One region of the Pseudomonas sp. FSO-7 genome, then DNA from elsewhere that is predicted to be linked to it. Evidence: predicted binding sites of a transcription regulator. Region 1 holds the regulator's gene; the other holds the start of a gene.
The links. The regulator sigma-54, encoded in region 1, starts transcription at its own class of promoters, with help from an activator protein. The targets are predictions, from matches to a motif close to ANTGGCATNNANNTTGCTNT.
Positions count from the first base shown of each region.

Region 2: the regulator sigma-54 is predicted to act here: its motif matches at 2,616-2,635, upstream of flgB (flagellar basal body rod protein FlgB).

Region 1 is NZ_CM184193.1:1,062,467-1,068,328, forward strand. Features, by position in the region: gene AC515T_RS04460 (DUF2753 family protein) at 1-111, shown strand, start outside; gene AC515T_RS04465 (superoxide dismutase) at 114-737, shown strand; gene AC515T_RS04470 (ZIP family metal transporter) at 757-1,647, shown strand; gene AC515T_RS04475 (HPr family phosphocarrier protein) at 1,785-2,060, opposite strand; gene rapZ (RNase adapter RapZ) at 2,076-2,933, opposite strand; gene ptsN (PTS IIA-like nitrogen regulatory protein PtsN) at 2,936-3,400, opposite strand; gene hpf (ribosome hibernation-promoting factor, HPF/YfiA family) at 3,413-3,721, opposite strand; gene AC515T_RS04495 (RNA polymerase factor sigma-54) at 3,798-5,291, opposite strand; gene lptB (LPS export ABC transporter ATP-binding protein) at 5,456-5,862, opposite strand, start outside.
Region 2 is NZ_CM184193.1:4,980,757-4,986,618, reverse strand. Features, by position in the region: gene flgA (flagellar basal body P-ring formation chaperone FlgA) at 1-435, opposite strand, end outside; gene AC515T_RS21755 (chemotaxis protein CheV) at 514-1,440, shown strand; gene cheR (protein-glutamate O-methyltransferase CheR) at 1,494-2,321, shown strand; gene flgB (flagellar basal body rod protein FlgB) at 2,677-3,084, shown strand; gene flgC (flagellar basal body rod protein FlgC) at 3,088-3,531, shown strand; gene flgD (flagellar hook assembly protein FlgD) at 3,547-4,269, shown strand; gene flgE (flagellar hook protein FlgE) at 4,298-5,596, shown strand; gene AC515T_RS21725 (type I secretion system permease/ATPase) at 5,809-5,862, shown strand, end outside.

The sequences.
Region 1 (5,862 bases):
CTGAATTTCATCAGCGAGCACGGTGAGTACCCACGCACCCAGCGCCTGTTGCACTGCAATGCCGCCACGCCCCGGCAGCGCTATGCCTCTCTTCATCATGGAGTTCATTGAACATGGCTTTTACCTTGCCTGCATTGCCCTACGCCTACGACGCCCTGGAACCGCACATCGATGCGCAAACCATGGAGATCCACTACACCAAGCACCACCAGACCTACATCAATAACCTCAACGCAGCGGTGGACGGCACCGAATACGCCGAGTGGCCCGTCGAAAAACTGGTGTCCAGCGTGGAGCAGTTGCCGCCAAGCCTGAAGGCTGCGGTGATCAACCAGGGCGGTGGCCACGCCAACCATTCGTTGTTCTGGGAGGTGATGACGCCCCGGGGCGGCGGCCAGCCCGAGGGCGCCCTGGCGGCGGCGATCGATGGGCAACTGGGCGGTATCGAGCGTTTCAAGGAGGCTTTCACCAAAGCGGCGCTGACCCGTTTCGGCAGCGGCTGGGCCTGGTTGAGCGTGACCCCGCAAAAGACCCTGGTGGTGGAAAGCAGCGGTAACCAGGACAGTCCGTTGATGAATGGCAACACGCCGATTCTTGGCCTGGACGTCTGGGAGCATGCCTATTACCTGCGCTACCAGAACCGTCGTCCGGAATACATCAACGCGTTCTACAACGTGATCAACTGGCCTGAAGTCGCCCGACGCTATCAGGCGGCGCTGGCTTCGAGCCCTTCATGAACACCCGCCAAGGCTGACTATGGATACTCAAACACTGGCGATTGGAAGCGGACGGATGTTCCGCTATGCCTTGGGGTCGTTGTTGCTGTTGGCCGGGATGACGTTGTTGGCGGCCCAAGGCCTGGCGTGGCTGGACCTGGAGCCCAGGTTGTTGCGGGCTCTCCAGGGAGGTGGGCTTTGCGCCTTGGGCACTGCGCTGGGGGCGGTGCCAGTGCTGGTCATCCGGCGCATGCCCCAGGCCGTGAGCGATTCGCTGCTGGGCTTCGGTGCCGGGGTGATGCTCGCCGCCACGGCGTTTTCGCTGATCGTGCCGGGCATTGCCGCGGCCGAGCAGTTGGGGTTCACGCCTTGGGCGGCCAGCGGCCTCATCTGTTTTGGCATTCTGTCGGGGGCGTTCGGGCTGTACCTGGTGGACCGCAAGGTCTCGGCCAGCCCCGAAAGGCTGGTGGCGGTGCCTGGACGTCCGATCATTGCGCCGCGGATCTGGTTGTTCGTGTTTGCCATCATCGCTCACAACATTCCGGAAGGCATGGCGGTGGGCGTGTCGGCGGGCGGTGGCATGCCGGATGCCGACAGCCTGGCGATGGGCATCGCTTTGCAGGATGTCCCCGAGGGGTTGGTGATCGCGCTGGTGCTGGCCGCGGCGGGCATGTCGCGGGTCAAGGCGTTCCTGATTGGCGCGGCGTCAGGGCTGGTCGAGCCCGTATTCGCGCTGCTGTGCGCCTGGCTGGTGAGCCTGGCCGAGATGCTCTTGCCCCTAGGCCTGGCGTTGGCGGCCGGGGCGATGCTGCTGGTGGTGACCCACGAGGTCATTCCCGAATCCCGCCGCAATGGTCACGAGAAACTGGCGAGCCTGGGGTTGTTGGTGGGGTTTTGTCTGATGATGGTGCTGGATACGGCGTTGGCGTGATGCAGGTCTGCGGGGGAGTGAGCTTTTTGTGGCAAGGGCGCTTTCATGACAAGGGAGCTTTTGTGGCGAGGGAGCTTGCTCCCTCGCCACAAAGGCTAGCTCTGTCCACACAACAAGCGCGCCTTGAGCTTGGGCGGTTATTCGCCTTCGTCGAAGTATCTTTTGATCAGGTCAACCAGAGCATCCATCGCTTCCTGCGCCTCTTCACCTTCAGTGCTCAGATGGATCTTGGTGCCCTTGCCGGCGGCGAGCATCATCATCGCCATGATGCTTTTACCGTCGACCGTGGACTCCGGCGTGCGGCCGACCCTGATGGTGGTGTCCTTGAACTGTCCCGCGACTCCGACAAACTTGGCCGACGCTCGGGCATGCAACCCCAGCTTGTTGATGATTTCAATTTCCCGAGCAGGCATCGCGATGTGAATCCTTTAGCTGAGGTCGCGGTGGCGAACCTGGACATTCTTCAGGGATTGTTGCAGGAGCTGACCCAGGCGTTCGGTCAGGTAGACGGAGCGGTGATGACCGCCGGTGCAACCGATGGCGATCGTGACATAGGCCCGGTTGCTCGCGGCAAAGCGGGGTAGCCATTTGAGCAGGTAGCTGGAGATGTCCTGGTACATTTCCTCGACATCCGGCTGTGCGGCCAGGTAGTCGATCACCGGTTGGTCAAGCCCGGACTGCTCGCGCAATTCCGGTTTCCAATAAGGGTTGGGCAGGCAACGCACATCGAACACCAGGTCGGCGTCTACCGGCATGCCACGCTTGAAGCCGAACGACTCCACCAGGAACGCGGTGCCCGGCTCCGGCTGGTTCAGCAGGCGCAGCTTGATTGTGTCGCGCAACTGATACAGGTTCAGGTGGGTGGTGTTGACCTTCAGGTCCGCCAGGTCGGCGATCGGCCCCAACAGCTGGCTTTCATCCTCGATGGCTTCGGCCAGGGAGCGGTTGGCGTTGCTCAGGGGGTGACGCCGGCGCGTTTCGGAAAAACGCTTGAGCAGCGTCTCCTCATCGGCATCCAGGTACAACACATCGCATTGGATATGCCGGCTGCGCACTTCCGCGAGCAGTTCGGGAAAGCGCGACAGGTGGCTCGGCAGGTTGCGTGCATCGATAGACACCGCCACCAGCGGCTGCGCCAGCTCGGTGTGGATCAGGGCGCGCTCGGCCAGTTCCGGCAGCAGGCCGGCGGGCAGGTTGTCGATGCAGTAGTAGCCGCTGTCCTCAAGCACGTTGAGGGCCGTGCTTTTACCGGAGCCGGAGCGGCCACTGACGATGATCATGCGCATGTTTAATGACCGTTCTGCTCGTCCAGGACCACCTGGTACAGAGCTTCGTTACTCGGCGCGCTGCGCAGTTTTTCGCGCACTTCCTTGCGGTCCAGCATGCTGGCAATCTGGCGCAGCAGCTCGAGGTGCGCATCGGTCGCCGCTTCCGGAACCAGCAATACAAACAGCAGGTCGACCGGCGCGCCGTCGATGGCGTCGAAATCTATGGGGGCTTCAAGGTGCAACAGTGCGCTGATTGGCGTGGTGCAACCCTTGAGGCGGCAATGGGGAATGGCGATGCCGTTGCCAAAACCGGTGGAACCGAGTTTTTCACGGGCAACCAGGGCCTCGAAGACGTCCTGCATTTCCAGATCCGGCACCTCGCGGTGGATCAGGTTGGCAATTTGTTCGAGGGCTTTCTTTTTACTGCCGCCCGGCGCGTTCACTTGGGAACGGCCGGGGGTCAGGATGGTTTCTAGTCGGATCATGGATTGGGGGGGTTAACGACCGGTCGCGCCCTGGAGGAGGCTCTGGGTCTTTTCCTTATGCTTTTTGAGTTGGCGATCCAGCTTGTCGGTCAGCAGGTCAATCGCGGCATACATGTCTGTGTGCTCTGCGTTGGCAACCACTTCTCCGCCGGGGATATGCAGCGTGGCTTCGATTTTCTGCAGCAGCTTTTCGACGTTCATCGTGACTTGCACGTTGGTGATCTTGTCGAAATGCCTCTCCAATCGGTCGAGTTTTTCGCCGATGTAGGTGCGCAGGGGTTCGGTCACTTCCAGTTGGTGTCCACTGATGTTGACTTGCATACAGCTTCTCCTTCGTTGCCAGTGCATAAAGCGGCAGGCAGAAATGCCTGCCACTGGAACGCTGTGGCGTGGCCTGTTACATCAACCGCTTGCGTTCGCTCGAAGGCGCGATCCCGAGGGATTCACGGTACTTGGCGACGGTACGGCGGGCCACCTGAATGCCTTGTGCCTCCAGTAAACCAGCGATCTTGCTGTCACTCAACGGCTTTTTCTGATTTTCCGCGGCCACCAGTTTTTTGATGATCGCGCGGATGGCCGTGGACGAGCATTCGCCGCCTTCGGAGGTGCTGACGTGGCTGGAGAAAAAGTATTTCAATTCATAGATGCCCCGGGGGGTATGCATGAATTTCTGGGTGGTCACCCGGGAAATCGTCGACTCGTGCATGCCCACTGCCTCGGCAATGTCATGCAGGACCAACGGTTTCATCGCTTCATCGCCGTACTCCAGGAAGCCGCGCTGATGCTCGACGATCTGGGTGGCCACTTTCATCAGGGTTTCGTTGCGGCTTTGCAGGCTCTTGATGAACCAGCGGGCTTCCTGCAACTGGTTGCGCATGAAGGTGTTGTCGGCGCTGGTGTCGGCGCGCTTGACGAAACCGGCGTACTGGGCGTTGACCCGCAGCTTGGGCACCGACTCCTGGTTGAGTTCCACCAGCCAGCGATCGTTGTGCTTGCGCACGATCACGTCGGGGACCACGTACTCGGGCTCGGTGGATTCGATCTGCGAGCCGGGGCGCGGGTTGAGGCTCTGCACCAGTTCGATGACCTGGCGCAGCTCATCTTCCTTGAGCTTCATGCGACGCATCAACTGGCTGTAGTCGCGACCGCCCAGCAGGTCGATGTAATCGGTGACCAGTCGCTTGGCTTCGGCCAGCCATGGCGTCTTGGCAGGCAACTGGCGCAGTTGCAGCAACAGGCACTCGCCCAGGTTGCGGGCGCCAATGCCGGCCGGTTCGAATTGCTGGATGCGATGCAGGACGGCTTCGATCTCGTCCAGCTCGATGTCGAGCTCGGGGTCGAAGGCTTCGAGGATTTCTTCGAGGGTCTCGTCCAGGTAGCCCTGGTTGTTGATGCAATCGATCAGGGTCACGGCGATCAGGCGATCGGTGTCGGACATCGGTGCCAGGTTCAGTTGCCACAGCAGGTGGCTTTGCAGGCTCTCGCCGGCCGAGGTGCGGGTGGTGAAGTCCCACTCGTCGTCATCGCTGCTGGGCAGGTTGCTGGCGCTGGTCTGGTAGACATCTTCCCAGGCCGTGTCCACGGGCAGTTCGTTGGGGATGCGCTCGTTCCATTCGCCATCCTCGAGGTTATCCACCGTTGGGGCGGCTTCCTGGTAGGACGGTTCCGGGATCTCGGTGTTGGTCTTCTGCTCGACGTTGTCGGCCAGCGGGTCGGTGTTATCGAAGTCGTCGCCTTCTTCCTGGCGTTCGAGCATCGGATTGGACTCCAGGGCCTCCTGGATTTCCTGTTGCAGGTCCAGGGTCGACAATTGGAGCAGGCGGATGGCCTGTTGCAGCTGCGGTGTCATCGTCAGCTGCTGGCCCATTCTCAAGACTAGCGATGGTTTCATGGCAGGGGCTTAACACCTTATTCGCCGGCGCACATGCGCCATCCACTACAGGGCGCCGGAGCGCCAAAATTAAGCAAATTATATGCCTGAAACTGAAGTGTTTGCCTAGAGCGTCGCCATAATAAAATTAAACGACGCCCAGGCAATTCGCCAGACACGTGTGCTTACAGGCGGAACTCATGGCCCAGGTACACTTCCTTGACCAGGTCATTGGCCAGGATCGCGGCGGAGTCTCCTTCGGCGATCAATTGGCCGTCATTGACAATGTAGGCGGTTTCGCAGATGTCCAAGGTCTCGCGCACGTTGTGGTCGGTGATCAGCACGCCGATACCCTTGGCCTTGAGGTGATGGATGATCTGCTTGATGTCGCCCACCGAGATCGGGTCCACGCCGGCGAACGGTTCGTCGAGCAGGATGAACTTCGGTGCGGTGGCCAGAGCGCGGGCGATTTCCACGCGGCGCCGTTCGCCACCCGACAGGCTCATGCCCAGGTTGTCGCGAATGTGGCTGATGTGGAATTCCTGCAGCAGGCTTTCCAGTTCCTGGCGACGGCCGGCCTTGTCGAGTTCCT
Region 2 (5,862 bases), 2.7 Mb from region 1:
CTCGACGATCCCGGCCCGCTTGAGTGGACGCGTGGTGGTGACAATGTCCCGGAACAGGCGCACCTGAGCGGGCACGAACACCGTCCAGGGCGCGGCGCTGTCGCAACGAACCTTCACCGTGACGCGGCCCAGGGGCCGGGCCGGGCTCTCCAGCGACGCAGTCAATTCCTTGTCACACATGGACATGCGCAAGCGGGGGTCGAGCTGGTTGACTTCGATTTCGTAACGACCTTCGGTTTGACTGGTTGCCAGGTAGTCTTCTACGGTGAATTCAAGAAAGCCCTGAGTGACGCCGATAAGGAGATCAGGCAAGGTAACCGGAACCGCCGCAAGGGCAGGACCGCCCGAAGTGAACAGGCAGGCAGCCAGCAGTGCACCGAGCCAGTGGCGGCAGTGAGTGGTCAGGCGTCGAGAAAATGTCGTTTGTGCGTTCATGCCGGTTCAATAGCAAGCCCCGTGCCGTTTAGTGATGAATGCGCGTCGGACACATTAGCGTTAGGTAGGAGTCAGGGCATGGCGGGAGTAATGGATTCGGTAAACCAGCGCACTCAGCTGGTCGGTCAGAATCGCCTGGAGCTGTTGTTGTTCCGTCTCGACGGCCAACAAATGTATGGGATCAACGTATTCAAGGTCCGCGAGGTGCTGCAATGCCCCAAGCTGACCCTGATGCCCAAGTCCAGCCCCGTCGTGTGCGGTGTGGCCAATATCCGGGGTGCGACCATCCCGATTCTCGACCTGGCGATGGCGACCGGTTCCGGCCGGTTGCTGGACCAGAGCAATCCGTTCGTGATCATCACCGAGTACAACACCAAGACCCAGGGGTTCCTGGTGCGCTCGGTGGAGCGCATCGTCAACATGAACTGGGAAGAGATCCATCCACCGCCCAAGGGCACCGGCCGCGATCACTACCTGACGGCGGTGACCCGGGTCGATAACCAGTTGGTGGAAATCATCGACGTGGAGAAAATCCTCGCCGAAGTGGCGCCCACGCCGGAAGCGATCTCCGTGGGGGTGGTGGATGCCGAGACCCAGCACAAGGCGATTTCGCTGCGGGTGCTGACCGTCGATGATTCTTCGGTGGCCCGCAAGCAGGTGACCCGGTGCCTGCAAACGGTTGGCGTCGAGGTGGTGGCGTTGAACGACGGGCGACAGGCGCTGGATTACCTGCGCAAGCTGGTCGACGAAGGCAAGAAGCCCGAGGAAGAGTTCTTGATGATGATCTCCGACATCGAGATGCCGGAGATGGATGGATACACCCTGACCTCGGAAATCCGCAGCGACCCACGTATGCAAAAGCTGCACATCATCTTGCATACTTCGTTGTCCGGTGTTTTCAACCAGGCGATGGTCAAGAAAGTCGGCGCCGACGATTTCCTGGCGAAATTCCGCCCCGATGACCTGGCGTCCCGGGTCGTCGATCGGATCAAGGCAGCAGAATAAAGGTCGGGCGCGTTGTGCGCCCGGCAAGTCAACACGATGAAAGAGGCGGTATCTTGTCTACGGGTAATTTGGATTTCGAACAGTTCCGGGTCTTCCTGGAAAAAGCCTGTGGCATCTTGCTTGGTGAAAACAAGCAATATCTGGTGTCGAGCCGTCTCAATAAATTGATGGAGCAACAGGGTCTCAAGTCATTGGGCGAGCTGGTGCAGCGTATCCAGACTCAACCGCGCAGCGGCTTGCGCGAGATGGTAGTGGACGCCATGACCACCAACGAAACCCTGTGGTTTCGTGACACCTATCCGTTCGAGGTGCTGAAGAACAAAGTGCTGCCGGCGGCCATCAAGGCCAGCCCGGGCCAGCGCCTGCGGATCTGGTCGGCGGCCTGTTCGTCGGGGCAGGAACCCTATTCGCTGTCGATGTCCATCGATGAGTTCGAGCGCTCCAACCTCGGCCAGTTGAAGGGCGGCGTGCAGATCGTCGCCACCGATTTGTCCGGGACCATGCTCAATAACTGCAAGACCGGTGAGTACGACAGCCTGGCCATCGGCCGTGGCTTGTCGCCGGACCGCCTGCAACGCTATTTCGATCCGAAAGGGCCGGGCAAGTGGGTGGTCAAGGCGCCGATCAAGAGTCGGGTGGAGTTCCGCTCGTTCAACCTGCTGGACAGCTACGCCAGCCTGGGCAAGTTCGACATCGTGTTCTGCCGCAACGTGCTGATCTACTTCTCCGCCGAAGTGAAGAAAGACATCCTGCTGCGCATCCACGGCACGCTCAAGCCGGGCGGCTACCTGTTCCTTGGCGCCTCCGAGGCGTTGAACGGTTTGCCGGATCATTACCAGATGGTCCAGTGCAGCCCGGGGATCATCTACCAGGCGAAGTGATGGGCTAGGGTTGTCAAAAAAGCGGGGGTCCTCAATGGCTCCCGTTTTTTATGCCCGCTAATTTCCTCCCCGCCACTATCCCTGTGGGAGCGAGCTTGCTCGCGATAGCGGCGGTACATCCAAAATCGATGTAACTGACAGACCGCCATCGCGAGCAAGCTCGCTCCCACCTTTGACCCTCATTGCCTGGGAGAAAGCGGCAGAAAAGCGGCATCCGGCGGAAATCCGTTGCCGCTTTTCTGGCATTGCCGCCTTGCCGCTGTCCGCAAAGCCCCGGTTTATGGGCTTTTTTAAAATGGCACGGCGCTTGCTTTAGCCGTCGTACGTACATTCTGGTCACCCAAAGGTTTCCGACATGAGCATCAGCTTCGATAAAGCGCTCGGTATCCACGAACAGGCCCTGAGCTTCCGCGCCCAGCGTGCCGAAGTCCTGGCCAACAACATCGCCAACGCCGACACCCCGAACTACAAGGCCCGGGATCTGGATTTCTCCAAAGTGCTCGCCGAGCAGAACGAGAAGACCAAGAACGGCCACTTCGCCTTGAACATGACCAATAGCCGTCATATCGAAGCCGAAGGCCTGGGCAATGGCGACGAGTCGCTGATGTATCGCACGCCGATGCAGCCGTCGATCGACCAGAACACCGTGGACGCTCAACTGGAACAGTCCAACTACGCGGAAAACTCCGTGAACTTCCAGGCCAGCTTCACCCTGCTCAACAGCAAGTTCAAAGGGCTGGTATCGGCCCTGCGCGGAGAGTAAGCCATGTCGATTGCTAGCGTATTCAACATTGCCGGCAGTGCCATGAGTGCCCAGACCACTCGCCTGAACACCGTCGCCAGTAACATCGCCAACGCCGAGACCGTTTCTTCGAGCATCGACCAGACCTACCGCGCCCGCCACCCGGTATTCGCCACCATGTTCCAGGGCGGCCAGTCCGGCGGCAGCGACTCGCTGTTCCAGGACCAGGACGCGGCCGGGCAGGGTGTGCAGGTGCTCGGCGTGGTCGAAGACCAGAGCAACCTCGAGGCCCGCTACGAGCCAAACCATCCGGCCGCGGACGCCAAGGGTTATGTCTACTACCCGAACGTCAACGTCGTCGAAGAAATGGCCGACATGATTTCCGCCAGTCGTTCGTTCCAGACCAACGTCGAAATGATGAACACTGCCAAAGCCATGATGCAGAAGGTCCTGACCCTCGGTCAGTGATAAGGGGCGATTCACATGAGCGTCACCAACACTACCAGCGGTTTGAGTCTCAACGAGATTCTGGCCAACTCCTCGGTCAAGACCAACACCAAGAGCGATGGCCTGGGCACGGCGACCACCGCTGCCACCGGTAATAAGGAGTTGGGCAAGGATGCGTTCCTGCAGTTGCTCGTTACCCAGCTGAAAAACCAGAACCCGCTGGAGCCACAGGATAACGGCGAGTTCGTTGCCCAGTTGGCGCAGTTCAGCAGCCTGGAAGGCATCACCACCCTCAACGAGACGGTGAGCGGCATCGCCGGCAACTACAACTCGTCCCAGGCCTTGCAGGCCTCGTCGCTGGTGGGCCGCTCGGTCATTGCCCCGGGTGACAAGGCGGTGGTCGATACCTCCAAGAGCCTCAACGGCACGGTGGTGGTACCGGCATCGGTGTCCTCCGTTGCCGTCAAGATCATGGACAAGGACGGCAAGACCGTTCGCACCATTGACCTGGGCAGCCAGAACGCCGGTAACTCCGCCTTCATTTGGGATGGCAAGAACGACGCGGGCACGGTCGTTGAATCGGGCACTTACACCTTCGCGGCCTCGACCACCATCGACGGCAAGGCCACGTCGCTGATCACCAACCTGCCGGCCACGGTCAGCAGCGTGACGATCAGCCAGACGGGCGGTGAGCTGATGCTCAACCTGGCCGGGCTGGGCAGCATTGCCCTGTCCAAAGTACAAACTATTGGTATGTAGAGCCGACTAACCGGCAAAAGGAGTCAACATGTCTTTTAACATCGGCCTTAGCGGTCTCTATGCAGCCAACAAACAGCTGGACGTGACCGGCAACAACATCGCCAACGTGGCGACCACCGGTTTCAAATCGTCCCGTGCGGAATTCGAAGACGTCTACTCGGCCACCAAGCTGGGTTCGGGCAGCAAGACCGTCGGCAACGGCGTGCGCCTGGCCAACGTTTCCCAGCAGTTCGGCCAGGGTGACGTGAACAACACCGGCAACGTGCTGGACATGGGCATCCAGGGCCAGGGCTTCTTTGTCCTGAGCAACGACGGCTCCCTGAGCTACACCCGTGCCGGTACTTTCAAGACCGACAAGGAAGGCTTCATCACCAACAGCGATGGCACTGCGCGCCTGCAGGGCTATGGCGTGGATGCCAACGGCAAGATCCAGAACGGTATCCTGACCGACCTGCGCATCGACACTTCGAACCTGCCGCCGACGGCCACCAGCCTGGTTTCGTCGACCATCAACCTGAACTCGACGGCGACGCCGATCACCGCGGCGTTCAATCCGGCCGACACGGCCACGTTCACCAAGCAATTCACCACCCCGGTCTATGACACCCAGGGCAACCAGCACTCCATGGACCAGTACATGGTCAAGACTGCCGGCAACACCTGGAACGTCTATACCTTGATCGATGGTCGTAACCTCAATGGCACCGCGCCGACCACGACGGGCGCTACTGCGCCGATCCCTTCGACCATGAACTTCGATTCGAGCGGCAAGTTGACCACGGTCACCACTCCGCCAGCGACGGTCAATAGCGATCTGGTACTGACCGGCTGGGTTCCCGGCACCGTGACCAACGGGACATGGACCGCCAACGGCGCCGCCAGTGCACCAACCATCACGATCTCCATGGGCAATACCACCCAGTTCAACGCCGACACCGCCCGCTCGATCCCAACCCAGAACGGCTACGCCACCGGCCAGATCACCAACCTGACCATCGACGGCAGCGGTGTATTGCTGGCCAACTTCAGCAACAACCAGACCAAGCCGATCGGCCAGCTCGCCCTCGCCAGCTTCACCAACGAGCAAGGCCTGCAGCCAGTAGGGGGCACCAGCTGGAAAGAAACCTTCGCGTCGGGCATCCCGGGCTACGATGCCCCGCAAACCGGCACCCTGGGTTCGATCGTCTCCAACTCCCTGGAAGAGTCAAACGTCAACCTGACCAACGAACTGGTCGAGCTGATCAAGGCCCAGAGCAACTACCAGGCGAACGCCAAGACCATCTCCACCCAGAGCACCATCATGCAGACCATTATTCAGATGGCTTGATAACGGGCTTTTTTAAAAAAACCGATGTCCCGAGACATCGGTTTTTTTATGCGCGAAATTCTTCACGGATAACGACCGTTTGTCGGCTGGCTGGTGCGGAACTTGCACTTCAGTCCCAATCGCTCAACGAGCGTCAAGTTTCCATACGACTGTCATCGAGTTTGTATTGACTGACGACAGGGATGTCACTAAAACCAAGGGACGGATACCAGTTGAAAGCCCATAACGCTATCAGTGCGCCTATTGTCGCGCCTTCATTGAAATCG